4 regions of the Photobacterium leiognathi genome follow, and region 4 is predicted to be linked to each of the others. Evidence: predicted binding sites of a transcription regulator. Region 4 holds the regulator's gene; each other region holds the start of a gene.
What was found. Region 4 encodes CRP, which controls carbon source genes, mostly activating them, when cyclic AMP is high. Its sites were predicted from a motif close to TGTGANNNNNNTCACA; they were not measured.

Region 1: a site for CRP is predicted at 3,592-3,607, ahead of cdd (cytidine deaminase). Genes of this name have one in related genera too.
Region 2: a site for CRP is predicted at 2,562-2,577, ahead of Q7674_RS03640 (YbgA family protein). Genes of this name have one in related genera too.
Region 3: a site for CRP is predicted at 5,751-5,766, ahead of deoD (purine-nucleoside phosphorylase). Genes of this name have one in related genera too.

Annotation. Positions count from the first base shown of each region.
Region 1 covers NZ_CP131601.1:1,721,575-1,729,716, forward strand. The annotation lists gene sbcB (exodeoxyribonuclease I) at 124-1,545, shown strand; gene Q7674_RS15000 (hypothetical protein) at 1,808-2,332, shown strand; gene Q7674_RS15005 (CidA/LrgA family protein) at 2,455-2,799, shown strand; gene Q7674_RS15010 (CidB/LrgB family autolysis modulator) at 2,796-3,479, shown strand; gene cdd (cytidine deaminase) at 3,717-4,604, shown strand; gene Q7674_RS15020 (IS4 family transposase) at 4,745-6,076, shown strand; gene Q7674_RS15025 (DMT family transporter) at 6,199-7,083, shown strand; gene purT (formate-dependent phosphoribosylglycinamide formyltransferase) at 7,289-8,142, shown strand, end outside.
Region 2 covers NZ_CP131599.1:782,353-790,494, reverse strand. The annotation lists partial or broken gene phrB (deoxyribodipyrimidine photo-lyase) at 1-300, opposite strand, end outside; gene Q7674_RS03650 (MerR family transcriptional regulator) at 398-1,201, opposite strand; gene Q7674_RS03645 (TIGR02450 family Trp-rich protein) at 1,225-1,440, opposite strand; gene Q7674_RS03640 (YbgA family protein) at 1,496-2,443, opposite strand; gene rlmF (23S rRNA (adenine(1618)-N(6))-methyltransferase RlmF) at 2,646-3,647, opposite strand; gene Q7674_RS03630 (slipin family protein) at 3,762-4,577, opposite strand; gene Q7674_RS03625 (NfeD family protein) at 4,615-6,036, opposite strand; gene Q7674_RS03620 (hypothetical protein) at 6,180-6,737, opposite strand; gene Q7674_RS03615 (transporter substrate-binding domain-containing protein) at 6,907-8,106, shown strand.
Region 3 covers NZ_CP131599.1:1,379,306-1,387,447, forward strand. The annotation lists gene Q7674_RS06370 (outer membrane beta-barrel protein) at 1-343, opposite strand, end outside; gene Q7674_RS06375 (SpoIIAA family protein) at 574-954, opposite strand; gene Q7674_RS06380 (LysR family transcriptional regulator) at 1,078-2,016, opposite strand; gene Q7674_RS06385 (DMT family transporter) at 2,216-2,545, shown strand; gene Q7674_RS06390 (hypothetical protein) at 2,571-2,810, shown strand; gene Q7674_RS06395 (YadA-like family protein) at 3,157-4,707, shown strand; gene Q7674_RS06400 (hypothetical protein) at 4,776-5,111, opposite strand; gene Q7674_RS06405 (DUF3283 family protein) at 5,345-5,551, opposite strand; gene deoD (purine-nucleoside phosphorylase) at 5,851-6,561, shown strand; gene Q7674_RS06415 (lactate dehydrogenase) at 6,865-8,142, shown strand, end outside.
Region 4 covers NZ_CP131601.1:238,111-246,252, forward strand. The annotation lists gene Q7674_RS07940 (hypothetical protein) at 53-235, opposite strand; gene Q7674_RS07945 (DUF3859 domain-containing protein) at 533-1,354, shown strand; gene crp (cAMP-activated global transcriptional regulator CRP) at 1,414-2,046, opposite strand; gene Q7674_RS07955 (OsmC family protein) at 2,437-2,841, shown strand; gene Q7674_RS07960 (phosphoribulokinase) at 2,946-3,815, opposite strand; gene Q7674_RS07965 (YheU family protein) at 3,995-4,210, opposite strand; gene Q7674_RS07970 (hydrolase) at 4,277-5,296, opposite strand; gene Q7674_RS07975 (aminotransferase-like domain-containing protein) at 5,311-6,705, opposite strand; gene Q7674_RS07980 (LysE family translocator) at 6,885-7,484, shown strand; gene Q7674_RS07985 (ABC transporter ATP-binding protein) at 7,572-8,142, opposite strand, start outside.

The DNA of each region.
Region 1 (8,142 bases), 1.5 Mb from region 4:
TTTCATGCTTGAGTATTTGCCATTAAATTTTCGATAAATTGCTGAATTTATAAGCAGTTTTTCACAACAAGCCATTGCTTAGAAAACATGCAAAATAATAACACCAATGGCTATGGATGATTTATGAACGATAAGAACCAAGCAACGCTTTATTGGATTGACTACGAGACCTTTGGTGCAAGCCCTGCCAATGATCGTCCGTGTCAGTTTGCAGGTGTCCGTACCGATATGGACATGAACATTATTGGTGAGCCGTTGGTGATTTATTGTAAGCCACCAGCAGATTACCTACCGTCACCTGAAGCGTGCTTAATCACAGGCATTACACCGCAAGAGGCAATGGAAAAAGGCTTATCAGAGCATGAGTTTATTGAAGCAATTCACGCTGAACTGTCAAAGCCAAATACTTGTGTGATTGGTTATAACAATGTGCGTTTTGATGATGAAGTCACGCGTTATACCTTATACCGCAACTTCTTCGACCCGTACGGTTGGGCGTGGCAAAACGGTAATTCACGTTGGGACTTGCTAGATATTATGCGTACTTGTTATGCACTGCGTCCTGATGGTTTGAACTGGCCTTTTGATGATGAAGGTCGTCCGAGCTTTAAACTTGAAAAGCTTTCTGTTGCTAACGGTATCGAACACGCGAATGCTCACGATGCGATGGCTGACGTTTATGCGACCATTGAGTTAGCAAAAATCGTTAAAACCAATCAACCTAAGTTGTTTGATTACCTATTTGATCTTCGCCATAAGCGTAAGCTGCAAGATCTGGTTGATATTGTTAATCTAACGCCATTGGTGCATATCTCAGGCATGTTTGGTACTGATTGCGGTAACACAAGCTGGATTGTGCCGCTGGCATGGCATCCTGATAATAAGAATGCAGTGATCACGGTAAACCTTGCGCTTGATCCTACCCCATTAATTGAACTTGATGCTGACCAACTACGTGAGCGTTTATACACCAAGCGTATTTATCTAGCGCCAGATGAGCTGCCTGTTCCTATTAAAGAAGTGCATTTGAATAAGTGCCCAGTGCTAGCGCCTGCTAAAACATTAAAAGCAGAAGATGCAGCACGTTTAGGTATTGATCGTGAACAATGCTTGAAGCACTTAGCGCTTATTAAACAGCATCCAGAGATCCGCGAAAAAGTGCTCGAGATGTTTAGCGTTAAACGTGAATATGATGCAAATGATAATGTTGATGCCATGCTGTATGACGGTTTCTTCTCAACCGCTGATCGTTCTACGATGGATATCATCCGTGAAACGCCAGCAGATCAACTTGGTTCGCTTGAAATTAATGTCGATGATAAGCGTATTAAACCGCTGTTATTCCGCTACCGTGCGCGCAACTTCCCAATGACACTCAATTATGAAGAGCAAGTACGTTGGAAGCACCATTGCCAAGATTTCTTTGAAGCTAACATGCCTAAGTACATGGAGAACTTTGAAGCCGTGGCTTATGAGTATGAATCTGACGAGAATAAGATGAAGATCTTAAAGTCGCTGTACGATTACGTTTCTAAACTGGTGTAAGCGCGCTTACCTACTTGCTTTAGCTTAAGCCTAGTTTGCAATTGAAGCCTATTGACGTGTTTTCCAATGAAAGCAAGTCAATAGGCTTCTTTTTTTTGAGAACGCAAGGCTGTGATTTATTTGCTGATTATTCCATTCACGTTAACACTTAACATCAAAGATCAATAAAAATCCTACGAAATTGGCATTTTCAACCATAATGAGTGTTATCGTTTGTGCGGTGTGCTGATTACGCAAAGTGGTAACGATAGGTGTGCTATCTATGGCAACGCAAACCTTATTGAAATGTTATAGCTATGAGAAGTTAGATTTTTTCCCTGAAAAACATTTACTCCTTTGGCGTGATGATACGCGAACGTTACTTACCCGCGAAGAATCACGCTTGCTTGAGATCTTATGCCTATTCGCTGGTGAAGTGCTGAATGCCGATTCCTTATATCGTAAAACCTTTACCTCGCTCGATGCCTTTGAAGAAACTAGCGATCACAATTACGACATTAATCTTCTGCTTGCTTCACTAACAGGAAAGTTACAATGTAACGGTGAAATGGCGATCCCTATCCATGTTGTGCCTCATTTTGGTTTTCGTGTACCGCTTCCTACCAAAACATCACGTAAGCAACCTTTTGTGCTTAATCCATCTTCACCTAGTAAGACACCAGCAACAAACAAACCGATTCATGAATCAGCTTGGTTTAAAGCAATCGTAACTGACTTTATTTGGTTAAAAGTGTCTATTCTACTATCGCTTGCCGCCATTATTGGTCTATTGTTGTGGCATTCGTAAACAATTAAAGCTATCTAATCTAAATATTTTTATCATTTATCTAAACGCTGCATTATTTTGTGTGACAAACACCTCGTTTATTTGTATGATAAATTAAATTTTCTAGCATTACTTTTTTCACTATGGATTACATACGATCTTTTGCCATTGTTATGTTTTGCTTTTTACTTGGTCAAGGCATACAGCATCTTACTCATCTGCCTATTCCTGGCAGTATTATTGGTTTGTTCCTACTGTTCTTTGGCTTAGTAACAGGCATTTGTAAAACACAATGGGTTGAGAAAACCTGTAATTTACTTATCAAACATATGGCGTTGCTGTTTGTCCCTGTCGGTGTCGGCCTAATGAATTACTTAGGTTTAATCGAACATAATGCCGCTATCATTTTCGCAAGCACTCTTGGCAGTACGTTAATTGTATTAGTGGTTATTGGCTTAGCTCTTCACCATAAGGAAAAAGAGTCATGATCTGGTTAGTGGCAACCCTTGTTGTGTTTTACAGCATGCGTTATTTGGCAATAAAGATCCGTAATCCATTATTTAATCCGTTACTGATTTCGTTAATTTTTCTGATCTCTGCGCTACGTTGGCTCAATGTCCCTTATGAAACCTACTTTGCTGACAATGAGATCATCAATTATATGTTAGGCCCTGCAGTTGTTGCGCTAGCATTACCGCTATATCAGCAATTGCCTTTGATTAAGCGTAAATGGAAGACCATTTTAACCGCCTGTTTTGTCGGTAGTGTGCTTTCAATGACCTTTGGTACGGGCATTGCGTTTTTAATGGGTGCTGATGCTCAATTAGCTGCCAGTATTTTGCCTAAATCTATCACCACTCCGCTTGCGATGGCGGCATCACAACAAATTGGTGGTATTCCTGCCATCACAGCTGCAATGGTGATCATTGTGGGTTTGTTTGGTGCGGTATTAGGTTATCCCGTGATGAAGCTATTTCGTATTCATCACCCACTAGCGAAAGGTTTGTCTATCGGTACGGTTTCTCATGCATTAGGTACGGCAAAGGCAGTAGAGCAAGACTACCAAGAAGGAGCATTTAGTTCATTGGCATTGGTGATTTGCGGCATTATGACGACCCTACTTGCCCCTTTGATGTTCCCTATTTTTCAGCATGTCTTTTTTGGTTAATGGATTTAAGCAACATATTATGCTTACAGCGTTTATGTTGCTTAATTCATATTAGTTTTAAGCTCATAGTGTTTTGATAACCATTTATTACATGAAAATTTACATTTACTTGTGTGAGCTCGCTCTCGATAATGTAACTAGTGTATAGAGTTGATAGTTAATGTGATCTGCATCACACTTGAATATTAACATTTAACATAGAATGTTTCTCCATCAACAATACGGAGTAACACCCCAATGCACGCAAAAGTTATGGATGCATTAGGTCAATTACCTAACGAGCTTGCATCAGCTCTTCGACCAATTATTGAAGATAAAAATTTCGATTCCACTATCAGTCCTGAGCAATTTGAACACTTACTTGCTCAAACTAATCTATCTGATTCTGATCTTCGCCTTGCACTCCTTCCTGTTGCTGCTGCTTACGCTGTTGTTCCTATTTCTAATTTCTATGTTGGTGCTATTGTCCGTGGTACTTCTGGTCGCCTTTACTTTGGTGCAAATATGGAATTTGCGAGTGCAAGTATGGCGTGTACTATCCATGCGGAACAATCGGCTATTAGCCATGCGTGGATCAAAGGTGAAACTGGCATTAAAGATGTGACTATCAACTACAGCCCTTGTGGTCACTGTCGTCAGTTCATGAATGAACTAAACACGGCTAAAGAGTTAGTGATTCAACTACCAGAACGCCAACCAATGACACTGCAACAATACCTGCCAGAATCATTCGGCCCTGCCGATCTTGGTATTGAAGATGCACTACTAAGCGATATTGATAACGGTATTACTATTGCTGAGCAATCTGATTTAGCTGTTGCTGCTTGTGATGCTGCAAACCGTTCACACGCACCTTACTCGAAGAACTTCAGTGGTGTTGCGCTTAAAGCTAAAGACGGTCGTGTATTTGTTGGTATGTATGCTGAAAATGCGGCATTTAACCCTAGCTTACCACCGCTACAAGTAGCGCTAATCAACATGAATATGTCAGGTTACAAACTGTCTGAATTAGTTGAAGCAGCATTAGTTGAAAGTGCAGAAAGCCAAATCAGCCAACTTGCTCGTACTCAAGCACTGCTAGAAGCATTGAATCCAGACATTCAAATGACTTATGTTGCTTATTAAGAGCAAGTAATAAAATACCTCTGTTTTTTATATAAACCGCTGTAATAGGCTAACACCTATCACTTAAGAAATTGATTGGTTGCACGATCTTTCAGATAGTTAAAAATACCCTCAGTTTTGCAAAACTGGGGGTATTTTTTATGTTGTCACATTGGCTCATTGATGTAGATGCGTTTGCAGCACCAGAATCACTCTCATTATTTCAAAGAGACTTACCTCTTGAGTGGATTCAACAAGCATTAGATGAAACCAATAAGGCCAGTATACGCAGACGAAAATTACCTGCGGAATTGGTTGTTTGGTTAATCGTTGGAATTGGCCTATATCGTAATAGATCGATAACCGATGTCTTGAATAAACTTGATTTGCAATTATCGCGATCACAAGGTGATTCTATTGCACCAAGTGCTATCCCTCAGGCGCGAAAACGATTGACAGCACAGCCTCTAAAAGCACTTTTCTCACTCACTGCCAAATATTGGACGAAAGCCGAAGATAGCGGAGACACATGGAAAGGCTTACGCCTTTTCTCTGTCGATGGAACTCAATTTAGAAGTCATGATACTCCAGAATTAGCGAGTCACTTTCAGTATGTCAAACACGGTAAGATACAGCATACAGAATACCCTATCGTCAGGTTATGTGCTTTATGCTCCCTTCGTAGTCGATTAATACACAACGTAGCATTTGGTCCCAGCAATATTGGTGAAGAGAACTATGCTAAACAGCTTATATCCTCAATAACGCCAGATTCTTTAACTATTTTTGACCGATGTTATCTTGGCGCCGAGTTGATGATTAATTGGCAACGTCAGCATGATTCGAGTCATTGGATGACTCCAATTAAATCAAATACGCGATATACCGTCATTAAGCAGCTTGATGAAGCAGGACGAGATTTGATTGTAGAAATGGATGTATCCAAATATGCAAGAGCTAAAGACCCAAGCCTTCCTGAAAAATGGCAAGCTCGATTAATGCTTTATCCAGAAAAAACTCAAAAATATCATATCCAAGGGCTTCTTACTTCCTTAGTTGGTGAGCATTATAGCTATCAAGCTTTGCTTGATGTTTATTTCGAACGTTGGGAGATAGAAAACAGTTATGGTGAAATAAAACATGACATGCTTGAAGATGAAATATTATTGCGTAGTCAATCAGTAGAAGGTATTGAGCAAGAAATATGGGGAATATTGATAGCTTATAATCTTGTTCGCTTAGAAATAAGTAGAATAGCGGCAGAAGCGAATGTTTCACCATTACGGATAAGTTTTATGATGGCGTTAAGAGATATTCAAGATGAATTAATGTGGTGTGCCATCGCTTCGCCAGGTTCAATTCCTCAAAAACTGAGAGCAATGAGAAAACAAGTAAAGCGTTACATATTACCTGAAAGAAAAAAACGGCCCAAGCAGAGAGCCGTTCGTATCAATAAAACTCGTTATCCAGTTCGTTCCAAACACCTTAAGTGATAGGTGTTAGCTGTAATAGGCGGTTTTTTATTATCTCTACGCCTCTGTAGAACGCGGAATATTGGCTATCTAAAAACAAAAGCGTATTATTCTCGCAACGATTTTATAGAGAATCCAATTTCATGTCCCACTCTCATAGTCCTACACATAATCCGGTACAAGGTGCAAGTTGGATGCTGTCTGCAGGTTTGGCATTTGCCATTGTGAACAGCCTTGCTCAGTACCTCAGCATTAAACTTGGTGTCTCATCAACCACCTTTGCCCTATTTCAATACTTTATTGCTTTGATTGCGATGTTGCCATGGCTTAGAACCATGGGGATCAGCCGCTCGTTAAGAACACAACACTTTTTCCAACACTGTTTCCGTGTCTTCCTTGCGGTTATTGGTATTCAATTATGGCTTTGGGCACTCGCCTATCCTGTGCCAATTTGGCAAGGTATTGCATTGCTCATGACGTCCCCGCTGTTTGCAACCATTGGCTCAGGTTTCTTACTAAAAGAGAAAGTCGGTGCGGCACGTTGGTGTGCAACCATTGCAGGCTTTATTGGTGCAATGATCATTCTTGAACCTTGGTCAGACAGCTTTAGTATTGCCACATTACTCCCTGTGGGCGCTGCAATTTTCTGGGCGGGTTATTCTCTGATGGTGAAAAAGCAATCCAGCACCGAATCACCAACAACAGTTGTGATGTACCTGCTTATTCTGATCACGCCTTTTAACGTGTTACTAGCACTGCCTGATTTTCACATGCCAACAGGTGGCGCAACATGGACATTGATCATCGCAGCGGGTTTATTAACAGCCCTAGCACAATGGGCGATTGCGAAAGCTTATGCGGTGGCTGATGCATCTTTCGTCCAACCTTTTGATCATGCCAAACTGCCATTAAACGTTTTAGGTGGTTGGCTTGTGTTTGGTTGGGTGCCACCAGGTCGTTTATGGCTTGGCGCTGCGATTATTATTGCTTCTGTTGCGTTTATCACTCAGTGGGAAAAACGTAAGTAACACATTTGATAATGTGTCGTACAATCTAAGATCACTGATGAAACCGCCACATTGTTGGCGGTTTTTTATTATATGCTTCATATAACTCACACTATTTATGTTTCAAGTTTAGGTTAAACTCTGACGCAAACGTTAGCTTAATTGTAAAAACAAGGTATTATCACGCCCAACCAACACTATCCAACATAAATCGTAAGGAATAAGAATGTTAGGTACAGCTAATGGTTCAAATGCTACTCGTGTTCTGCTTTTAGGCTCTGGTGAGTTAGGCAAAGAAGTAGCTATCGAATGTCAACGTTTAGGTCTTGAAGTGATCGCAGCAGATCGCTATCCCAACGCGCCTGCTATGCAAGTTGCTCATCGTAGTCATGTAATTGATATGCTAGATGGTGATGCGCTAAAACGTATCATTGAGTTAGAAAAACCAGACTACGTTGTACCTGAGATTGAAGCCATTGCAACCGACACATTAGTTGAGCTTGAGCAACAAGGCGTGAATGTGGTTCCTACCGCTAATGCAACTAAGCTTACAATGAACCGTGAAGGTATCCGTTGTTTAGCCGCTGAAACCCTCTCTATTCCAACCTCTCCTTATGAATTTGCTGATCAATACGATGACTTTGTTGCTGCTGTAAACCGTGTTAGCATGCCTTGTGTGGTGAAGCCAATCATGAGCTCATCAGGTAAAGGTCAAAGCGTGATTAAAACGGCAGCTGATATTGATTCAGCATGGCAATACGCCCAAGAAGGCGGTCGTGCTGGTGCGGGTCGTGTGATCATCGAAGGCTTTGTTGAGTTTGATTACGAAATCACATTATTAACTGTTCGTGCTGTTGATGGTGTTCACTTCTGTGCGCCAATTGGTCATCGCCAAGAAGATGGTGATTACCGCGAATCATGGCAGCCACAGAAAATGTCTGAAGCGGCATTAAAAGCGGCACAAGATGTAGCAGAGAAAGTTGTAAATGCTCTGGGTGGTTACGGCTTATTTGGTGTCGAGCTATTTATTAAAGGCGATACGGTACTGTTTAGTGAAGTCTCCCCTCGCCCACATGACAC
Region 2 (8,142 bases), on a different contig from region 4:
CTGATGACAATACTCTGCAATGGCATCGACAGATTCACTAAAGTCATTGCATTGCATCACTTGTAATGGAATGTTGAGTACTGCAAGTTGCTGTTTTAATACCCGTAAACGACGATGAATAAAGTCTACTTGAATAGCTGCAACATGGTGTTCATGCCACTGCATTGGCGTTGCAACAAAAAGTGCAATAACAGGAAGACCCGTTTCAATAGCATGATTAAGTGCAGTGTTATCTACAGTGCGTAAATCATCACGAAACCAGATAATGACGTGATCTTCATTTACGTTAGCGTTTGTCATTATTTCTCCCTATTTACTTTATGCTCAATCGTTTAGTCTTGTTACATTGTCACTAAGTACGTGAAAAATGTGTCGAAACTAACCACTAACTTAAGTGCTACACCCCAAATTCCCCTTGGTGAATGTTTTTGATACTGCCAATAAACTCACAAGTGATGTCACATTCGCTGATCAAGCTCTCTATTTCCGCTAACTGTTTGTTATCCAGTTTATTTTCACCAACGATATACATGGCTTTGATCTGCTGATCTTGCAGCAATGAAGACAGCCCTGTTAACTTGCCTGAAATATCACAAAGCACCGTTACATAGTTACCGTCATAAGCTAATTTCAATGCTTGTTGCCACACATGATGATTATTAATCGAGGCATAACTCATGACTAAACAAGGTGTATTTTTTTCAGCATTTACTTTGCCAAAAATCGAGACAAAACACTGCACCACCACGGTATTCCAGATGCTCATATGTAGCGCTTTAAGCGGGTTTTCCGTGCGTGAAATATAATCTTCAATCGGCTGTAAAAACTGCTCTTCTAGGGTCTTAAATGGATAGAGCTTTAAAGCTTCACGCAGTCTATTTTCTACTTGCTGCAATTTCCCTTGCTCAATAAAGCTTAAGGTTTCCTCCACCAGCTCTATTTTCTCTACATCAGATTGCTGATGTTCAACCGCTCCTTCTAGTAACGGTTTCACTTTACCGATAGATACCCCTTTATCTAACCACGCAAGAATGTCATGGATCTTGGCAATATCATTGTCGGTATATAATCGGTGCCCTTTTGGCGTTCGTTGTGGCACTAATAAGCCATAACGACGCTGCCATGCACGTAGGGTTACAGAGTTCACCCCTGTTAACTCCGATACTTCACTGATTGAATACAACTTCACTTCAACGTTCACACTTTATCCTTGGATTAAAATCATTATTTCCAGCCTTGGTACCACACCAAGTTATTCTTTAAATCTTGCCAATTTACGTTAAATTCTCGTTTCGACATCACCGCTTCCATAGTGCAGAACAACACTTCACCACTTTCATTGGTTTCGACATCGGTAATGATGAAGTGCTTCTCTTTGTTCTGTGGCTGTGCTGCTGTCCATTTGCTATTCAGCAGCTTTTTCGGACTAAGCCTGTTCATGATGACCTCTATCGACTTGCTAAATTCACCACCATCATTTGCTCTTACAATTGCCTTATAATGAATAACGCAATAGTAGTTTTTCAGGGTATGGTGCTAAGTACGCTTGCTGCGATAAATACTCATCAGGGTTTACTGTAAGATGATGATTAATCAAGGTTAATGGTGCAACAAGTGGTAACAAACCTTCACGATAACGCATGATCACATCACGCAGTTCGGCTTTTTGTTGCTTGTCTAAATCACGTTTAAAGTAACCTTGAATGTGCATTAACACATTAGTGTTGTTTTTACGGCTTGCGCGTTTCTTCAACGCATCCATAAATTGCTGACGATAAGTTAAGAAGAACTCAACCAGATCATCCCATTCGTGGATTTTAGAAACTAGACGCCCTAACTCTCGGTAAGAGGCTTGATGATGTGCCATAAGGCAAAGTTTATAGCGAGAATGGAATTTGATGATTTTGTCACGGGTGATACCACCTTCTACTGAGCGATATAAATCATCAAGAGCATATACGCGGAAAATGAAGTTTTCACGTAATACCGGATCACATAAACGTCCATCTTCTTCGACTGGTAACCACGGCATGGATTCCATTAGTTGCTGAGTATAAATACCAACTGAACCACCCGGTACTGAGTTACCATTTTTTAAATACAATTTCACACGTTCCATGCCGCAAGAAGGTGATTTAGCACATACCACATAGCCACGTAACCACTCAAAGCTAGGAATAATCGCATCAGCAAATGCCTTCATTTTCTCGGTATGATCGATACTGTCATCTTTGCTATCAACAAGACGTACTTCAATACCGTTATCTTGCAATCTAATCACAGGACGAGGAACAGGCATCCCAATCGCCATTTCAGGACAAACAGCTCTAAAATCGAAATACTCGCTTAGATCTTCAGCCACAAAACGATTACGTTTATGTCCACCATCAAAGCGAACTTTTTCACCTAATACACATGCACTAATACCAACAGGAATGCCCATAACGCCTCCAAACTTGTACAACTTCTTAACCTTGTACAATTACTGTAGACAATAATTTAAAGTTGTACAAGATTAAAATTATGTACAACTTCGGATTTTGGACTTGGTGAATAAAAATTGAGAGGTGTATCACACCAAATTACAGGCATAAAAAAAGCGACGATAATAGCCGCTTAATTCAAATATAGTATTTAACTATCAGTTAGTTAGACCAACGTTCTTGACGCCACTCTTGCTGTTGTTCTTCAGTTAAAAACGTCCACGCAACGATGCGAGAAATCTTCTGACCTTGTGACATTTCAATCGTTTTTACATCCACAGCTTTCGCTTTTTGTAGCTGTTGGTAAATTTCAGGCAGGTTTTCTTTTTTAGAAACTAACGTTGTAAACCAGAAACATTGCCCTGCTTTTTCAGCACTTTGTTTGATCATTTTTTGAATAAATGCCGCTTCACCACCCGGACACCAAAGCTCGGCTTTTTGACCACCAAAGTTTAATACGGGCTTAGTTTGCGCATTAAAGTTAGTTTGGCGTGGCTTTTGTTTCTTATTAGCATTAGCTGCCAAATTACGTACTTTACGCTCTGAACCTGCTGTCGCTTCTTCTAACGATGCGTGGAATGGTGGATTACAAAGCGTAAAATCAAACACTTCATCCGCATTGATCATGCCTGTGAAAATGTTATCTGCATTTTTCTGTAAACGTAGTTTGATATTGCCTTTGAGGCTTGGGTTCGCATCAGCGATGAATTTAGCTGATTTAATCGAAATAGGATCAATATCTGCACCAACAAACTGCCAACCATATATACGATGACCAATAATTGGGTACACACAGTTCGCACCAACACCCACATCTAAACCACGGACACCTTTACCTTGTGGGATAGTGTTGTCATTAGATTCAGCCAGTAAATCTGCAATGTAGTGTAAGTAGTCTGCACGACCAGGAATTGGCGGGCATAAGAAACCTGCTGGAATATCCCAGTAATTCACCTTATAGAAATGGCTCAATAAAGCTTTGTTTAGTGCTTTAACTGCTGCAGGATCTGAGAAATTAACAGAAAGATCACCATAAGGATTTTCGCTAACATACTGAGCTAATTCTGGTGTCGATTGAATTAACTTGGCAAAGTCATAACGCTCACGATGTGGGTTACGTGGGTGTAAACCTTTTTTAGGCTGTGCGTTTTTCTTTTGGCTCATCTTTTTGCTACTCGCAGAATGGATCTTATCAGAGCGCAGCATTGTACATGGTTATGCGTCATATACTTAGCATTTAAGGTATTAACTGGCTAAATTACCCACGGTTCATGTCTTTTATTGGTCGCTTTTGCTGTCATTGTGCTTATTTACTTCTTGCTGCACCTTTAATTTCGCCATTTCTACCATATCGTCTCCGCTTAACTTATCAATCAAATTAATCGGTAATGGGAACACTATAGTGGATGTTCGCTCGTTTGCCACTTCCGTCAGGGTTTGGAAATAACGTAACTGAATAGCATTCGGTGATTTGTTTAGCTCTCTGGCGGCTTCTTGCAGTTTAGCGGAAGCTTCAAGCTCATCTGTTGCATGAATAACTTTGGCTCGACGAGAACGCTCGGCTTCGGCTTGTCTTGCTAGCGCTCGTACCATACTATCATCGAGATCAACATGTTTGATTTCCACATTGGCGATTTTAATACCCCAATTATCCGTATGCTGATCTAAGATCCCTTGTAAATCACGGTTTAACTCTTCACGGGCAGACAATAATTCATCAAGCTCATGTTGCCCAAGCACTGAGCGTAAGGTGGTTTGAGATAGCTGGCTTGTTGCTTCTAGATAGTTCTCAACATTGTTGATCGCCATCTTTGGATCAACCACTTTAAAATAGACCACAGCATTAACATGAACTGACACGTTATCTTTAGTGATCAAATCTTGGGTAGGAACATCAAGCACAATGGTACGTAAATCAACACGCACCATTTGTTGAATGATCGGCACAATGATAACTAGACCCGGTCCTTTGACCTCATAAAAACGCCCAAGCAAAAATACCACGGCTCTTTCATATTCCCGCAAAATCTTGAACATGCTGAAGATCAACGCCACCACTAAAACAACGATGATAGCAAGTGAATAAGTGATCATACTTATCTCCTTTAAGCGTATTAAATAGCTCTATAGATTAAGGATCAATTTCAAGCCATAAGCCTCTGACTCCCGTTACTATCACCTTATCTCCCTTATGAAAAACACCTGTACTGGTAGCTTGCCACATTTCACCCGCAACAAAAACATGGTATTTACCCGCTTCATTATCGACATACATCACTGTGGCTTGTTGACCTATTAAGGTATTGATACCTGTAGTGACAGGTCGTTTACGAGATTTAACCAACATGGCAATAATGACAAAGAAAAATAGCGCAGAGACAACGGTAAAGCCAATAATTAACGGTGCTGCAATTTGATAACCGGGTAAATCGGTATCCATTAACATCACCGATCCCAGTGCAAATGAGGCGATGCCACCAAGCCCTAAAATACCGAAACTTGGACTAAAGGCTTCCGCTACCATTAACATGACACCAAGAATAATAAGTGCTAATCCTGCATAGCTGATTGGCAACATTTGCATTGAATACATCGCTAATACAAAGCAAATTCCACCTAATACACCGGGCAAACCAACACCTGGACTATAAAATTCAAGTAGTAAGCCGTACATACCAATTAACATTAAGATGTAAGCAACATTAGGGTTGGTGAGCACTGAGAGTAATTTGAATCGCCAGTCTTGTTCACGCTCAATAAAGCTCACGTTAGTCAATTCAATCGGTGTTTCAACACCATTGAGCTTGACCATTCTGCCGTTGGCTTTCTCTATCACTTGTTCTCGGTTTTGAGCGATAAAATCAATCACGTTTTCTTTTAGTGCGGTCTGTGCATCAATACTGGCAGCCTCTCGTACTGCTTTAATTGCCCATTCAGGATTACGATTGTGTAACTTCGCTAAGCTTTCAATATAAGCCGCAGCATCATTAATGACTTTGCTTTCCATGGCTGATGAACTGTTTGTTTCAGCTGTTGGCGCTTTATCGTTTTCAGCGCTATTTTGCTTCTCTTCGCTGTCTGGTTGTTTATTTTGAGTGTTATCAGAAGTATCGGTTGGCTTTTCTTCATCATTTCCTGACAAAGGATTACTACCTGCTTTACCGCCACCAATAGAAACAGGTGTCGCAGCACCTAAGTTTGTACCATCAGCCATCGTCGCTATATGGCTTGCTAGCAGAATATAAGTTCCGGCACTGGCGGCTCTTGAACCTGCAGGACCAACCCATGTAGCAATGGGTACTGGTGAGACTGTTATCGCCTGAATGATTTGCCTCATCGAGGTATCAAGCCCGCCTGGAGTATCAACCTGCAAGATGATCATCGCTGCATTGTTGTTTTGTGCTTCGCTAATTTCTCGGGTGACATAATCGCTGGTGGCAGGACCAATCCCGCCTTTAATGCCAATCACCCACACCTCTTGTTGTGTTTGAGCAACCACACTAAAACCCAAAAGCATGACGCACATAAATAAGAATCGAATAATCGTTTTCATCGCTTCACCCACCACTGTAATGAATAAAAGCTGAAACTATTAATACTGATACAAAGAACAGTTAACACTTTAACTATACGAGCTATAAGGAGATTTAGTTTTCTTAAAATACAGAAAGAACGATGTGGTTTATCAAGAAAGACTCAATCTTCAAGTTCAAAATCATCCGCTTTCAAAGCAAGAGATAAACAATAAAACCAAAAGATCACAATGCTAGCTTTAAATAAAAGATTCAAAATACCGTGAGAAGAATTAAAGCTGAAAATATAATAAACGAGACCTTTATATTTATCTGAGCTCATAAATAAGCTATCAATTACACTATAAGAAGAAAAACAAACAAACCCCATAGCCCAATCTGATAACTTACTCTCCTCTTTAGTTAAATTATTAATGGTATAACTATCAAGTACATGTAAACGGAACAATAAAATTCCACTTCGAATTATTGGTATACCAACGATCATTAATAATGAGTATGAACCTAAAAACAAGAAAACCTGAAAAATAGGTATAGATAATAAAGCTGAATATGCATCGATAATTGACATATCTCTAGGATCTAAATGATTAGCGACTAACCACAAATCTACATACACAACAAAGCAAAATAGTAAAATTAGGAATTTCATATCAACAACACTTTCAAGTAATGAGGGAAAACTTTTAGCTGTTGATGAAGTAGGTTTACTTTCGTCCATATAAATGTTCTCAATAAATATAATTAATCCAAGTTATCTCCACTTTTTAGTTAATTCATAAGAAAAACACAACTCATTGATAAGCATCACAATCATTAGTATTTATTACCTAAAGCAGCATACAAAGATACGACTTATACTTAATAATAAAAACAATAAGGATAGATCTATGTCCAATAAGACGTTAATGCTATTCCCTCTTTCTACTCATTCTATTTCACGCCTATTGAAGCTGTTTTTGGCGTTAACATGCTTGTGCTATGGGATATCCTCATCATTGGCAGCACAACAAGAAATCACAGAGCAAACAACTGCGAGCCCTCCTCAAACAATACAATCCACAGTAACCAATGAAGGCAATAAAAAGGAGCTGATCATCGGCACTTATTTATGTCCGCCTTTTGTTATGCAAGATCAATTCGGGGAATACACCGGATTAAGTGTCTTACTGTGGCAGCAAATAGCCGAGAAGTTACAGTTACCCTATCGTTTTCAAAATTACCCACTGAAAGAGTTATTACAAGCCGTTGCTAATAAAGAGGTAGATATTGGATTATCTTGCTTGTCGATAACCCCTGAGCGTGAAGAAATCATCGATTTTTCCCATTCTTTTTATGAAACTCACTTGGCTATCGTAGTGAAATCTGCAGGTTATTTTGATACGTTCAAAAGCATTATTACCAACCGACATTTGCTGACGATCATTGGTATTTTCTTCACCGCAGCCGCTTTAGTCGGTGGTTTGTACTATCTGTTAGAACATCGAGTTAACGATAAGCTTTACTCAATGCGCTCTCGCCCTGCACAACTTATTGAAGGCTTTATTCTTGGCTTACTGTTTATCACCAAAGGGCCATTTAATTACTATGAATTTAAAACCTTAACCGGACGAGTTTTAACCGTTTGCCTTGCGGTATTTACCACACTTTTTATTGCCAGTATTACTGCGGTATTAGCCAGCACATTTACCGTTGGTTTGATCAGCAATGACATTAAAAGCCCTCATGATTTAGTCAATGTCAGTACTGGAGCTAAAACAGCATCAACTTCATCTCAATTTCTCACTCGTCATAGTATCGTCCACTTGCAGTATGACACTGTTCCTGACATGCTTGATGCATTAGACAGAGGTGAAATAGACGCTGTTGTTGGTGATGATGCGATTGTGAAATACCGCATAAAAATGGCTAAAGAGAAAGGAAAATACGAAAAACTTAACGTGTTGCCATACCAGTTTGAAAAACAAAACTATGGCATCGCTTTAACTGAAAAAAGCCCGTATGAAGAGTCAATTAACCGTGAGTTATTACAGTTTAGACAAAGCAATGAATGGAGAAACTCATTGTTAGAGTATTTTAAAATCAAGTAGGTAAAAAAGAATCACGCTATATTTCAATCAGTAACC
Region 3 (8,142 bases), on a different contig from region 4:
AGCTATAGTAAATACGACCTTTTCCACCTGCGGTATAAAAACCAATATCAGCGCCAAATAAACCACTTGCGTCAGGTGATTGCAGTTTGTCTGCTCCAGCATTCACATCAAGGCTTAAGTCAGCCATACCGCCAGTGATACCAACGAAGTAATGCATGGTATCGTCAAATTTAGGGGCTTCTTCAGCCAATGAAGCATCATTTTCTTCTGTCACAACAGGTGTTAATACCAAAGGCTCACTTGGGGTATATGCCGCTGTTTGTGATGTTGATTGTTCTGCTGCAAAAGAGGTTGAAGAGAAAATAGCACTCAGCAGTAGGGTCGCAAGCAATGTCTTGTTCATAAAACGATCCATTTCATCCTGTTTTATTGTAATGAAGCTTCAAGCGACTGTTTGTGCTCAAGCCTGTCTTTATTCCAATCAAGGTGCTGATTATACCCAAGCCACTTCAAGTTACTAGGTTCAGCGAGAATATCTTGGTTTGTAGGCAAGGAGATGATTTGAAGAGGAAAAATAAAACAAGTGATTTAAGTGGTGTAGAAAGCCAACGACACCATTTAATATTGATAGCATTACGCCTCTTTTAACCAATTCAAGGCATCAATAGCATCGTCAAAATAACGCACTTCACCTGACATAAACCAATTGCCAATTTTAGCACCGAGCTCTTGCCAATGTTTATTGCCATAAAGTGCAACTTTGCGAAAACTTTTGCCATGCTTTAAACCCAGTTTAAGATCATCCCAAGCAGCATGGAGATCCCAGCCGTCGCAAGCCGTACCATCAAAATATACATCAACCACAGGCTTATCGATACCTTCCAGTGCCGTATCAATTTCAGGTGTGATCATCTGATAATCTTGATGAGTTAACTTACCTGTTGCCTTTATCTCAACAAAGAATTTGCCATCGTTATTATCAATTTCAATTTGAATACCGTGAGACTTTGTCATGTCATCATCTCCTTGTTCACTTGCTAGCTGTATTTAGATAAAAGTTATTGATTGTTCTAGTATAGAACTTACAACTCTCCCAATTTTTCGATAGCAATATTGATGAAAAATGACTCTACATCGTTACAGGTTGACATAATGTGAAAGGTTTTTATCCCAATAGGGTGTCTCACCGATATACTCTTTAAAGAAACTTATTGCAGCCACTATTTTCTTCGGCAAATGCTTACGACTTGGGTATACCGCATAGAAGTGCATTCCTTGATTGGCCTCCCAATCATTGAGTAATTGGATCAGCTTTCCAGTTTTAAACTCATCGGTTAAAAGATAAGTGGCAAGATAGGCAATGCCCCACCCTGAAACACAGGCATCACGTACCGCTTCAGCTAAATCAACCCGATAATTGCCTGATACTGTGACACACAAGCCTTCTTGATCACGTATAAACGACCAAGTGCCGTGATTCACCTGCCTATTTTGGTAAACCAAACAATTATGCTCTTGCAAATCACGAGGATGAGTGGGCGCGGAATGATGCATAAGATATTCAGGCGATGCTGCAACGATAAAACGGGTATCCGCTAAACGCTGGGCAACATAACCTTCTGGAATGTTTTCAACATTGGTGATCCACAGATCGAGTCCCTCTTCGACCATATTAGCGCGATGATCAAATAGGCTGACTTCGACATGAAGATCTGGGAACTGACGACGAAAATGTTCAATGGCAGGGATAATATGCATAGTGCCGAAAGACTGTGATAATCCCAAACGAAGTGTACCTGATACCTCATCGCGGATGTCAGCCATCATGGCATCTGCATCTAATACAGCAGATACTACCTGCTCACAAAACTTGGCATATTCAATACCTTCATCAGTTAAGGTAAAGCTACGTGTCGTGCGTTGCACTAACTTCACTTGTAACTCTGCTTCTAATAAGCTCAGTTGCTTACTGACATGTGATGTTGATACTCCGAGTTTGTGTGCAGTCGATGTAAAGTTACCGCTATTAACCAAAGTATGAAAAATTGCCATTCGTCCGGCACGATCTTGAAGCACTGCAGCTACCTACCTATTACCTGTCTATCCCACTCTCTCTGCTAGTGTACTGTAGAACACAAACGAACTCGCCATTATTCCTATAACAGATGTCAATTATTACTCAACAGCAAAAGTAATTTCACAAAACATACAATTATCATCTTAAGAGAAATAATTATAATCACTTCATCGTTAGAAATTAGATTGGAGTTTGGTTGTGAGTTGGTTATTTCTTTTATTAGGTGTGTTAGCAGAAGCGACGTCACACGTTGCACTTAAATCTGCAAATGGTTTTACCAACCCATTACCAACAGCCGTTGTCATTCTTGGGCATATCACTGCCTTTCTATTTCTATCACAAGCAATGAAAAGTATTCCAGTAGGCATTGTCCATGCGTCTTGGGCTGGGCTTGCCATTATTCTCGTTACCACGCTTTCAAGCGTTATTTATAACCAACATATCGACACTAAAGTTTGGATTGGGATGATAATTGTTGCAGTGGGTCTTGCGGTTATGAATTTATCAGGCGCTGCACACCACCACTAAACATCCCATATATACGGGGTTTATTATGAATCAGCAACGAGCAGAAAATTTATATTACTACTTACGTAAACAAAATAGTTCTCAAAAAGAAATTAACGTAGTAATTAAACAATTAAGTGAAAATTACGGTATTAATTTATCCGATCTTGATCGTCGTTATCGCTCACGCATCGGATATTCACCAAACCGATATGATATTAATACTTACGGTACCGCAGGTTCACGTACAATGAATCAAACTCGTGGTATGCAAAAAACACATTAATTATTTCCTACCTCACATCGTCACTAATAAAAATATTAGTGACGATGTTCTCATAACTACTTTTCTATACCCAAAGAACTTCAAGATGCAGTGTTCAGCGAGACGAACTTAGTTCTCAGGCGCGGCAACGATTCGAAGATATAGTGGTTCTACATTGAGAATCGTTAACAAAGTCTGAGAGCTAAGGACGCCCGCCCTTTGGGAGCGTGTCACTGAATAAGCCACCTTGAAGTCACTTGGGTTTATAACATTATTTCTGATTTCTATTATTGCAATATCTTATATTTACCCGCCATTTTTTTGACGCTAGTGTTTAATAATTGTTCATAACGAAGTAACAATAATAATGAATCGATTAACTAAACAGCTACTTTGCTCAACGCCGCTTCTTATAGCCTGTAGTATTCATGCCGCAGTAATAAATAATGAACCTTTAGCTCAACCACAATCTCTCACTCAATCTAATGTGAACAATAATACCAATCATCCAATGGGCGGTAATATTGTTATTAATCAATCAACGAGTTCGCCACTACCGAATGGGCAATATCAGAACACGGTAATTGGAACAGCTCCAACCATTACAGGCTCTCATAATGTTGGGATTGGCTCAGGTGTAAACGTTGGTCATTATTCCCTTGCTGTTGGCGATTACAGCCATGCAAAAGATAATTCAGAAGCTTTTGGTACAAGCTCTAACTCATTGGATAATGGCGTAGCTATCGGCAATCAATCCTATGCTAATCATGCACTTGCTATAGGTGCCCATGCCTATGCAACAAACAACAGCATTGCTATTGGTAACGATAGTAGAGCTGACGAAAAAGACACGGTGAGTTTTGGTGGTAAGGTCAATCACCAAACGGTGGTCGATGGAAAAGTTCAGGTAACAACAACAGATGTAACCCGTCGACTAACTAATGTTACCGCAGGTATCAATGCTACAGATGCAGTTAATGTTAGTCAGTTAACCGAGGCTAAAAACACCTTACAAGGTGAGATCACCCATAACAGTCAAAACATTAGCAACAACTCAAGTGAAATCACCCGTAACAGTAACGATATTAAAACTAACATGGTGAATATTGAGCAAAACAATCAAGCAATTGATATCAATAAAAATATCATCGCTAACAATGCTAATAATATAGGTATTAACAAAGAAAATATAAATAAAAATATAACCAACATTCAAAATAACACGCAGAATATTACAACCAACTCAAAACAAATCAGTCAAAATACAGCAGGTATTAATGATAATAAAACTGTAATCATTAATAATGGTAATAATATTCAAAAAAACAGAAAAGATATTCTAAATAACACTAATTTAGTGAATAAAAACACGCAAACTATTACGAGCAATACTAATAATATTCAGCAGAATACAAGCAACATCAATAACAACAAAACAAATATAGCGAATAACAGTCAAAGTATTGAGAAAAACACGGCTGGTGTAAATACCAATGCTTATAACATTAGTCATTTGCATAATGAATCGATTAGCTACACCAATAATCATGTAATGGCGTACTACAACAAGTCTAAGCAATACACTGATGAAAAATCGCAACAGACATTACAGAATGCAAATAACTATACAGATCAAAGAGTCAACCAACTCTCTAACGTGTTTAATGAGAAATTAAAGAGCTTAGAAAACAGGGAAGATGCTGGTATTGCATCTGCAATGGCAATGGCTGCTATTACGGCTAAACCAAATCACAAATATAATATTGGTATGGGGTTAGGCTATTATGGCGATCAAGATGCTATCGCAATGGCTGCGAAAATCAATACATCTCCAGACAGTGTAGTCACTCTTGATACCTCATATAACTCAAATCACAACGTCGGTGTTGCTGCAGGTATGACATTCGGCTTTAACTGATTTTGCTCGTCAATTTAAAAACAAAAAACCGACGTACACCGTCGGTTTTTTATTGAGCCTTGCAAAGCTTACTTCATGCGTTCCATAACCCAAGGAAGCAATTCTAAATATGCATACCAACAACCCGTAGCGATTATAGCCGTCCATACAAGACGTGATAACCACTGAGAACGTTGAATATGACGAGAAGGATCTGGCTCACCACAATGAGGGCAAAAATGTGCACGGCGTGACACAACACCTTCACACGCAGGACAATCCGTTAAACGCTTTGAACGTGCAGTTGTGCCAGCTTTAGCTGATGATTTTGTAGTTTTTAGCGTGTGTGGACGCTGATCCGCACGCATGGGGATCATTACATCACTATTATCATCATCTAGTGCTGAAAATTCAGTTGTTTTCACTTTATTCACCATTCAGTCAATCTCTGCGCCCAATAATACTAAATTAAAGACTGAACAGCATACCTATTGGCATAATCTTTACTTAAGTTTCATTTAACACACGAAGATTTATCGTCACATAACGCGATTTATTGTAATTATATCAATCACTCACCAAAGTAAACTGTGACGTTCACTCTATAGATGTTGATATCCACAAGCATCGCTTTCAACCTCTAAAAAAATAAAAGTAATTAATTTACGCCCATTTGCATCTTATATTTTGATAATGATTTCTCACAAAAATCTCGTTCATCATCATCTTCAATATTATTTATAAGCTCAGCAAAAGCTTCATAACCTACTTTACCATTCTTCACTTTCCATACGGTATAAGCAGCTTGCTTATCTAATTCAATGCGTGTTCTTTCACCATCAGATAGTAATGTAAGGTTATGCATATAAGTTTCTCATAGTAATAATCTGCACTAATTTTACCCAAAAAAGTCTCTGTTCAGAATAACCTCATGCATCTTATCTATGCCTGTATTAGAGCATGACTTGAACTAGTTATTTATCCATCACAAAAACAACACAGCCATCTCCTTTTCAACAGATTTAGTTAACAGCATGGCTTTTTATCAAAAACAGCCTAAATTATGTGATATATATCACTAGTTAGCGCTTTGTGGTTTCATAAACTGAATCTATCAAAGCACAACAATAATGTTGATTAACTATTTTTATCTAGGAGCTCTTTATGGCTACTCCACATATTAACGCTGAGTTTGGTGATTTTGCAGAAACGGTACTTATGCCAGGCGATCCGCTACGTGCTCAGTTTATTGCGGAAACTTACCTAGATGATGTAAAGCGTGTGTGTGATGTTCGCAGCATGTATGGCTTTACAGGTACTTACAAAGGCAAACGTATTTCAGTGATGGGTCATGGTATGGGTATCCCATCATGTTCTATTTATGTGCACGAACTCATCAAAGATTTTGGCGTTAAAAACATTATCCGTATTGGTAGCTGTGGCGCTGTTCACGATGATGTAAAACTAATGGATGTGATCATCGGTATGGGCGCATCGACGGATTCAAAAGTAAACCGTATCCGTTTTGCTAACCACGATTTTGCAGCTATTGCAGATTACCATCTACTAGAAACCGCCGTTAACCAAGCTCGTGCACAACAAGTGCCAGTACGTGTCGGTAATGTTTTCTCTGCAGATTTATTCTACAGCCCAGAAAGCGATCTATTCGATAAGATGGAAAAGCTTGGCATTCTTGGTGTTGATATGGAAGCGGCGGGTATTTACGGCGTAGCAGCAGAGCTAGGCGCAAAAGCCCTAACCATTCTAACAGTTTCTGATCACATCAAACGTGGTGAAAAATTAAGCGCAGAAGATCGTCAAAAATCATTCAACGAAATGATGAACATCGCGCTAGAAACTGCCATCAGCCTTTAATTTTCCCATAAGCGGGAAACATGCCTCCCAGACGGTTTTCCGCTTATTTTTCCAAATTTAATAACGAAAACTAAAGGGATGTTAGTTTAATGAATACGTTTAATTAATATAAAACCAGCTCGATAATGTAAAATGTGGCGTCTTACACAATCATAGGTAACATATTCTTGAAACGTATTGTTCTCTGACAATGCTGAGTAAAATTTTACTCAGCCCCTTCTCACAAATCCTGTAACCGTTTAGTAATAATTCTAAAAATATCATTATACTGCATCCAAAGATCGCGCAAAGATAAGGTTAGATATGTCTACATTTCTTACAACGCAAAATCCCATCGAGCAGTTACCATTAGCTTTTAATGGCTACCAGTTTAATCACTGTAAGACACTGAGTTGTAAGAACTTTGGTTCACATAATCCCAACGACTACGTGCTCCAAAATAATAACCGTAATCGCCCGACTCTCGTATGTCGAGAATGTGGTGCTTTCCCACCATTATTAAATAACCAAGATGTGGTTGAAGAAACACTACGCTATCAAAGGCTTCAAAGTAGTGATTTACCTCGATGTACCAATAGTGAATGTGATAATAAACACTACCCTGCGCTAACACATCGTCACCTTTATCATGCGTTTGGGTTCAGTGGTGATAGACAACGTTACCGCTGTAAAGCCTGTGAGCAAACATTTGTTGATCGTTGGTCTGGTGCTAATAACAAACTTGCCATGCAACAAAAACTACTGGGGCTATTATTTACCGATTACCCTGTGCGTGATATTTGTCGACGCCTAGAGATCAATCCAAAAACCTTTTACGATCAACTCAATCATATTGCTGCTCGATGCCGTCGCCAGCTCGCCCTTTTTGATGAACGATTATTTAAACATCAACATCATGTTGAGCTTGCATCTAATATTAAGGACCTTCAACCTCAAAGCCACAATGGCGTAATGTGGGTTGCAAGTGCAGAGTCACAATCAGGCTATGTTGTCGCACAGCATATTAATTACCACGCCAATGATATTGCGTTATCTCATCTCTATCATGATGCCTATCAAGATTCAGCCCGTTTCATGTCGGCACCAAAGCACGATGAAACAGTATCTGATCCCTTTATTCCTAAAGGTATATTGGCAAAAGTTGATGCGACTTATCGTAAGATTTTCTCTCGCTCTAACATGGAGAATCCATTATCAGACGGCGCTAAAATTAATTATCCAACGAAGGGAACATTGATCTACCCACAGTACACGGTATACAGCCATTATCTCTACTTGAAAGAGATGTTCCAGAATAACGAGTACCTCGCTATCTTTATGCCACAAGAAACCTTGTTGCGCTCGGCATGCATCTCTGTGTTTATTGACCATATCAAGCAAAAACGTATTGATCCTCTCTACGTGATAGAAGACGAGCAATGGCAGCATGGTGACGATGCAAGTAAAGTCGATATTGTGTTATTAGGATGGTGGCAAGATCGTTGGGCATTCACTCATCTAGAAAATGCCAGTAAAGGAATCTGCCATTTAGGTGGTGAAACCAATGATGATAAGAAGTGGCTTAAACATGCCACCTATCGA
Region 4 (8,142 bases):
ACGTTGAATTATTAATAAAAAAGCAGCCATTAGGCTGCTTTTTTCGAATCTATTAATTGTCGAGGGGCGATCCCCAAATACCACTGTCTTCAACAGGGCAGCGACGTAAACCTGTTTGCTGTTCTAAGTAACAGCGACGGTCACTAAAGCCTGTCATCTCAATCGTTGTAGGTTGAGGAGCGATAGCGCCTGGTACTGTGGTGTAACTATTCGGGGCAAAACGTTCAATATCCATATTCCATTACCGCGAGAAAAAGAAAGTCCATTAATACGCAGAATGTAGCACTTAATTTAGACAATACAAATTAATTGTTCTCATAAAAGACACAAAGTTTGAATGGGATTGATGAAATATTTATCACAGCTCAATTTATGCTTTTTAGGGATTTTATTTCGCATCTAATTGCTAATTTGTGATCTTATCGGCACGTTAAAAATGTCACATTGCTTTATCATCTAATGTTTTATTTTAGTTAGAAAGTTATCAATAAGTATTTCTTTCTTCAATGCTTTTGGATTAGGTAGAAGTAATATGAATTTTAGCAAGATCACAATGGTAGGGCTGTTATTGTCATCATTGGCTGGATGTAGCTCTTTATCTTCAGTGGATAACAATGTACCTAAGGTGACGATTTCAGAAGGTGGTGTGATCAGCCAAAATGGGGCTGTTTATACGGTAAAGGCGAGTAATAAATTAGTGACTCCGAAACTTGGGCAATATATCGGGTTTCGCTATGCCGTAGAGATCCCAGATGGTGCCAGTGATGAGCTGAAAGGAAAAACGGCATTTCCTATTACAGCGCGTATGACGCATCCTAAATTGGTAAACCCAGCAACGAAGCAAGCAACGACGGTATCAACATGGTCCGATACCATGTACAAACACGATAAAAACTTGGCGCTTTGGCAATTTTCAGAACCTTATGAGCTAATCAGTGGTTCTTGGGTATTTGAATTGCTGTATAAAGATCAAGTTGTTGCTAAACGTGAGTTCACGGTCGCTAATAATGAGCAGTTAAATCAATCTTTAAAAAACACTTTTGAAACTGCGTTCATGCTCAATAGTACCCGTTCATGGTTAACTCAAAATGGTGATGCGCTGGTTTGTGATAAAGCGAAATCGAAGCGTTGCTTGCAGTTTAGTTCTACCGAGGAATGTAACCAAACCCTAAGTCGTTATAACAGCATGTGTCAGCAGATAGCGCTTAAACAAATGGGGCGTGGTGATGAAATTACCTCTGCGAAAGAAGAGATGAAAAAGTATGTTAGCTACTTTTTTTACTGCATGCATAGCGCCAGAATTAACGAAGCAAAGCTTGATAAAAAACAGGTTCATGCTTGTTTGAAAAGTTAAAAAGACATTAAAAAAGCCGCAACAGTGTGCGGCTTTTTTCATACGGTGACAGCGTTAAATTAACGTGTACCGTAAACAACGATAGTCTTACCGTGAGCAGAGATAAGGTTCTGCTCTTCAAGCATCTTCAGAATACGACCCACTGTCTCACGAGAACAGCCAACGATTTGACCGATTTCTTGACGAGTGATCTTGATCTGCATGCCGTCTGGGTGCGTCATTGCATCTGGCTGTTTAGCTAGGTTTAGCAATGTTTGCGCAATACGACCTGTAACGTCTAAGAATGCTAGATCACCTACTTTCTGGCTAGTCACTTGTAGGCGGCTTGCCATTTGAGCAGATAGACGCATTAGAATGTCAGGGTTAACTTGGATTAACTGACGGAATTTTTTAAACGAAATTTCTGCTACTTCACAAGGAGTCTTAGCGCGAACCCAAGCAGTACGCTCTTGATCTTCTTCGAACAAGCCAAGCTCACCAATAAAGTCACCTTGGTTTAGGTAAGAAAGGATCATTTCCTTACCTTCTTCATCCTTGATTAGTACAGCAACAGAACCCTTCACAATGTAGTACAAAGTTTCCGCTTTCTCACCTGCGTGGATCAGCGTACTTTTTGATGGGTACTTGTGAATATGACAATGGGAAAGAAACCACTCTAAAGTTGGATCTGTTTGCGGTTTACCTGGAACCATATTACTAACTTCCTCTGCATTTGTTGCCCAACAGCATTCATTTTCTCTTCGAGCACCGTGCTGGAAAAAAAACTGTCTGCTGACAGGGTATCCATTCAGCCGCTGGGCTGCAAGCTAACTTGAATAAGTTAGAGTGTATCCTTTTTCTACGCCTTTTTCTTGATATTGATCTAGTAGAATCGCTCATTTGATATGGATAACTGTGCACAGGATCACAACGTGGTGAGATAGTTACTATTAGTGGTATTTAACCATGAATAACAGGTCAGCTTTTGCAGGTAAAAATGTGCCTGTAGCACGAAGAGGACGGAATACGAAAATCGATTTACATTATTAGATTTATCAATAAGACTAGTCGTTATCTTCGGGCATCTAAATAAGGATTAAGCGATGCAATCCCGAGTCAAATGGGTAGAAGATATGACTTTCTTAGGTCAATCAAGCTCAGGTCATAGTGTGGTAATGGATGGCAACGGTGGCGATAAAGCCCCAAGTCCAATGGAGCTCGTATTGATAGCTGCTGGTGGCTGTAGTTCGGTGGATGTTGTCAGTGGATTGAAAGCACAAGCGCAAAATATTGTCGGTTGTGAAGTGCAAATTTCAGCACAGCGCCGAGAGCAAGCACCACGCTTATTTACACAAGCAAACCTGCATTTTGTGGTGTCTGGTTTTGATTTAGAGGAATCAGTGGTGGCGAATGTTGTTGCCGATTCACTAGAGAAATATTGCTCGGTATGTTTGATGCTGGGCAAAGGGGTAGAGCTTACGCATTCTTATGAAGTGATCAGTGCTTAAGCCGTTAGCGCTGTACTCGATTTGATGAAGGTTGGCACTGCGCCAACCTTTTTTGTTTTAACCGTTATACCCAAGTACTTTGAGATGACTTGGGTATATATGAACTAGCTAATTTTCCCTGTCTTGATTAGCTGCTCGATCAGTGGCCTCATGATCAGTTCCATCGCAAAACTCATTTTCCCACCAGGGACAACAAGGGTGTTATGACGTGACATAAATGAGCCTTGGATCATCGCAAGTAGGTAAGGGAAGTCGACATTTTTTAAACCGCGAAAGCGGATCACCACAAAGCTTTCATCTAGGCTCGGAATACCTTTTGCACTGACAGGGTTTGAGGTATCAACCGTAGGAACGCGTTGAAAGTTAATATGAGTGCGTGAGAACTGCGGGGTTAGGTAATTTAAGTAATCATCCATCGAGCGAACGATAGACTCCATTACCGCTTCACGCGAGTGACCACGATCGCGGGTATCACGGACGATCTTCTGGATCCACTCAAGGTTAACGATTGGTACCATGCCGATCAGTAAATCGACATGTTGAGCGACGTTAATATCCCCATCAACGACGCCACCATGTAAACCTTCATAGAAAAGCAAATCAGTATTTTCAGCCAGCTTTTGCCATGGCGTAAATGTACCGGGCATTTGGTTGTAGGGAACGGCTTCATCAAAGGTGTGAAGATAACGACGAAAACGGCCTGTACCATCTTCACCATATTGCTTGAAAAATTGCTCTAATTGGCCGAAGTCATTAGCTTCTGCACCAAAGTAACTGATATGGCGACCTTGCTCTTTGGCTTTACGAATTTCCGCATCCATTTCTGGGCGGGTAAAGCGGTGAAAGCTATCACCTTCTAGCCATGCAGCATTGATGTTCATCATATTGAACATTTTACGGAAAGCTTCAGAAGTGGTGGTGGTTCCTGCTCCTGATGAACCGGTTACTGCAATGATAGGATGTTTTGCAGACATGACTAACCTTGTCGTTGTTAATTATCGGAAGATAATGAGATGTCAGGGAATAAGGAGATCACCTGATTTACGATAATGTTACTACAAGTTAACAAGGATGTGGGGGTTGAAAAGTGAAACTGATAACAAAGGCAAGTTTTGAGTCGTAACTCTCGGAGCACGACTCAGGTTAGGAATAATTATTGCAACTGGTTGCGTAATTTTATGTCGACAGATTCATGCAATTCAGAAAAGACAATCACGGCTTCACCAGATTTTAATTGGTTGAGAACCACGTTCACTTTACTTTCTAAACTCATCTCTGTTTCACCGTAATCTGTTCCTTCACGAAGAACAAATTGCTCAATGAGATTAGTGAGTGTTTCAGGCGCAATATCTTGCCAAGGGATGATCATCCAGAGCCTCGTTTACAGTGTGACATCAGTGTTTAGTATATTATCAAAAATATTATTAGCAGATCATTAGCTTGCCACTTCATGAAGTATTATCGATTGTGGTTGCTTTACTTGTGATGTTTGTAGCTGCTTGGCAAACCACTGCGGCACTGTGTGTTCGAGCCAAAATTGCGGTTTAAAAAGAGTGCCTCCTACAAAGCCGACATGGCCCCCTTTTTCTAATAAGTCATACTCAATATTATTCGGTAATGTCTGCTTGGGGATAACAGCTTCTGTCATAAAGGGATCGTCTTTGGCATGGATGATCCTAAGTGGTGTGGTTATTTTCTCGAGCTGGTTGATCCCACTACAGCGTTGGTAGTAATCATCAGCATCAAGAAAACCGTGTAATGGTGCGGTGATAAGATTATCGAACTGCCATACGGTTTTGATCTCATCTAACGCTTGCTGTGATAAGGGCATGTTATCTGGGTGATGGTCGATACGCTTTGCCATCGTGCGTTTCATCGAGCTTAGCAAATACTGCTGATAAACTTTAGAAAAGCCTTGCTGAATACGCTCAGAGCAAGAAGCTAAGTCTAGTGGCGGAGAGATGGCTTGAGCCGCCACAAGCTCACTCTTATCGCCATAGTGAGCAAGATAGTTAACTAACACATTGCCGCCTAACGATACGCCTACAGCGACAAAAGGACGATAGGGAAATTGCTGACGTAACCAAGTAATGAAAAAGCGCGCATCTTCAATTTCACCTGAATGGTAGCCTCGTGGTTGCTTATTCAACTCTTCACTACAGCCACGAAAATGCATCATCACTGCCAACCAGCCTTGCTGTTTCGCTGCATGTAATAAACCATTGGCGTAAGGACTGTGGAAACTGCCTTCTAAACCATGAAATAAAATCATCAAAGGCTCGGTGCTGTTGCTTGGCTCGGGTTGAGCTGTCCATGCGAGATCTAGAAAGTCGTCATCAGGTGTTGTGATGCGTTGAGTGATCGGGGTAAATAAAGGCGCTCGACGGACAAACCGTGGTAATAGGGTTTGAATATGTGGGTTTTGAAGCCCAAATGCGGGAGTAAATGAAGACATAATCATCCTTTCTATTACAACGGGAATGGACTTGTCATCGGTGGCTGTCGCAGTAAATCAGCCAAGATTTCAAGTCCAAATATCAGTGTTTGTTGACTTGTTGGTGAGCTTATCGCAAGCCGTACTGCGGGCATAATCGTACCACCCGGTGGAGTAAAGTGCTCTGCAGATTTTACGATGACATTATGTTGCTCTGCTGCGGTAATGAAATCTGTCAGTCGCCAATAGTCAGGCAGTTTAAGCCAAACATGAAAGCTGTGTTTTTGGGTGGTAATAGCAAACTCACCAAGATAGCTCTGAACAATATTTTGCCTTTGCTCTATTTCATTACGTATGGTGTCGAGCACCTGATCGGCTTGCCCCTGAGTAATTAATTCACACGCAATTGCCGATAGCAGAGGACTTATCATCAAGCTGTGATTATACAATGCTGCACTTAAGTGGGGTTGCCACTGTTTTGGCGCTTGGATATAACCCAAACGTAGCCCCTGTGCTAAACATTTCGACAAGCCACCAATGTGAATCACTTGCTCAGGTGCAAGGTTTATCAATGGCGGTGGTGACGACAGTGGGAGTAATCCATTGATGTCATCTTCTGCAATTAACAAGTCATGCTGTTTGCAAACGCTAATAACGGCTTCACGGCGAGAGAGTGGCATTGTAATTGAGGTTGGATTTTGCTGGGTGGGCGTTAAGTAAATTAAACGTGGTTGGTACAACTGACAAGCAGAAGCAAGTGCTCTAGGGCAAACACCGCTTTCATCCATTTCAACACCTTTAACGGTGATCCCATGTTGTTTAGCTAGAGTTAGAAAGCCCGGATAACAGACATGCTCGACTAAAACCGTATCGCCTGCGCGACAGAAAGTACTGAGTAACAGCTCTGCGGCATGTTGAGCACCTGAGGTGAAATACATTAGCTCTGGTGAGACTGCAATACCTTGTTGATTAAGCCACTGGCTAGCGATCTGACGGTGCTTCTCAATACCTTCAGGGGGCTGATATAGCATCATCTCATTGAGCTCGGCAGGGTTGGCGCTGATATTTGCCATCGCTTGGCTAAGCATGTCACTGCGATCAAACCGAGGTGGAATGTTGTAGCCAAAGTTACACTCGTTCGGTGCAACCTCTTCAATTTGATAAACCCAACTATTGGATTGGCGGCTATCACAGACATAAGTTCCCGCACCAATTCTCGCTTCAACGAGGTGACGTCGCTCAGCTTCAGCATATGCTCGCGTTACTGTGCCAACCGTCACCTGCAATTGATCAGCGAGAGCACGATGAGTGGGTAATTTACTGCCAGTACTGATCTCACCTTGTTCAATTGCTGCGGCAATGTTGTCAGCGATTTGGCGATAAAGTGGGGTTTTGATATCACTTGAAAGCGTCATGTTTAAGATTGTCATGGTGACAATAAATCCTTTGATCTTAATAACTTCCCTTGTTAGGTTAAATTGTGCGCACAATTTAACCGTATTTCCAGAAGATTTTCATCGTTGTCGCTAAATTCAAATAATTGTATCGATACAATTTGGTGTGAGAGGGAGCTGGAGAATGTATAACTCTTATTGATAAAGGATACAGCGTGGAAGGAACAACTATTCTCTCTTTGATTTTATTTGCCGCACTGATGACTGGAACACCGGGGCCAAACAATATGATGGTCACGGCATCTGGGGCTAATTTTGGTTATTGGCGTAGCGTGCCTCATATTACGGGGATCAGTGTAGGTATGGCGAGTATGATCAGTTTACTGGCCGCTGGGCTAGGGATCATTTTCGAACGTTATCCCATTGTTCACGATGTATTGAAAGTTGTTGGGTGTGCGTATTTGTTGTTTTTAGCGTGGAAAATCGCAACCTCTGGCGGCATGAGTAAAACAAAGCAACAAGTGAACGCTCAACCTATGAGTATATTCTCGGCGGCATTGTTTCAATACGTTAACCCTAAAGCATGGATGATGTCTGCAACGGCAGTAAGCACCTTCGCTGTTGGCGGAGAACATTATTGGTTATCGATAACAATGATTGTGACGGTATTTTTCGTGGTGGGGTTTGCTTGTGTATCACTATGGACAGCAACTGGGGTGGTGATACGATGTTGGTTAACATCAGAGAGACGAACGATAAGGTTTAATCAGGTGATGGGGGGATTAACCGCCGCTTGCGTCACTATGATTTGGTAGTGATGCTGATTTTAGCTTTTGTATTAATCGGCTAGAAATAAAAAACGCCAACACATAGATCGTTGGCGTTGATTATTTTGGTGAGATTTACTCGGCGTTAAATTTGCCTTCCATCTCTTCCAACTGCTCTTGTAGCTCCATCCAAGCCACTTCTACTTCTTCAAGATCGGACTTAGCATCGCCTTGCAGTGTGAGTTGCTCGTTCATACGTGCTTTGTTTTCTGCTTCGTAAATGCTGCTATCACTTAATGCTGCTTCTGCATCGGCAATAATGCTGTTGAGCTTATCCATTTGCTTTTCAAGCTTAGTGATCTCTTTACGAATAGGAGCCGTGAGCTTACGGAACTCTGCTTCTAAACGTTTTTGCTCTTTACGAGAGGCAGCGCTGTTGTCTTTGTTGGTTTCAGGCTTAGCTGCTTGTTGATCACGGCGCTCATTACGCTGCTGCTCCGTTAGCCACTTATGGTAGTCATTTAAATCACCATCAAATGGCACCACTTGGCGATCGTGGACCAGATATAAATCATCAGTGGTTGCACGCAGTAGGTAACGGTCGTGGCTAACGATAACCATTGCCCCTTCATAAGATTGCAGCGCAAGGGTTAATGCTTGGCGCATATCTAAATCAAGGTGGTTAGTTGGCTCATCGAGTAGCAAG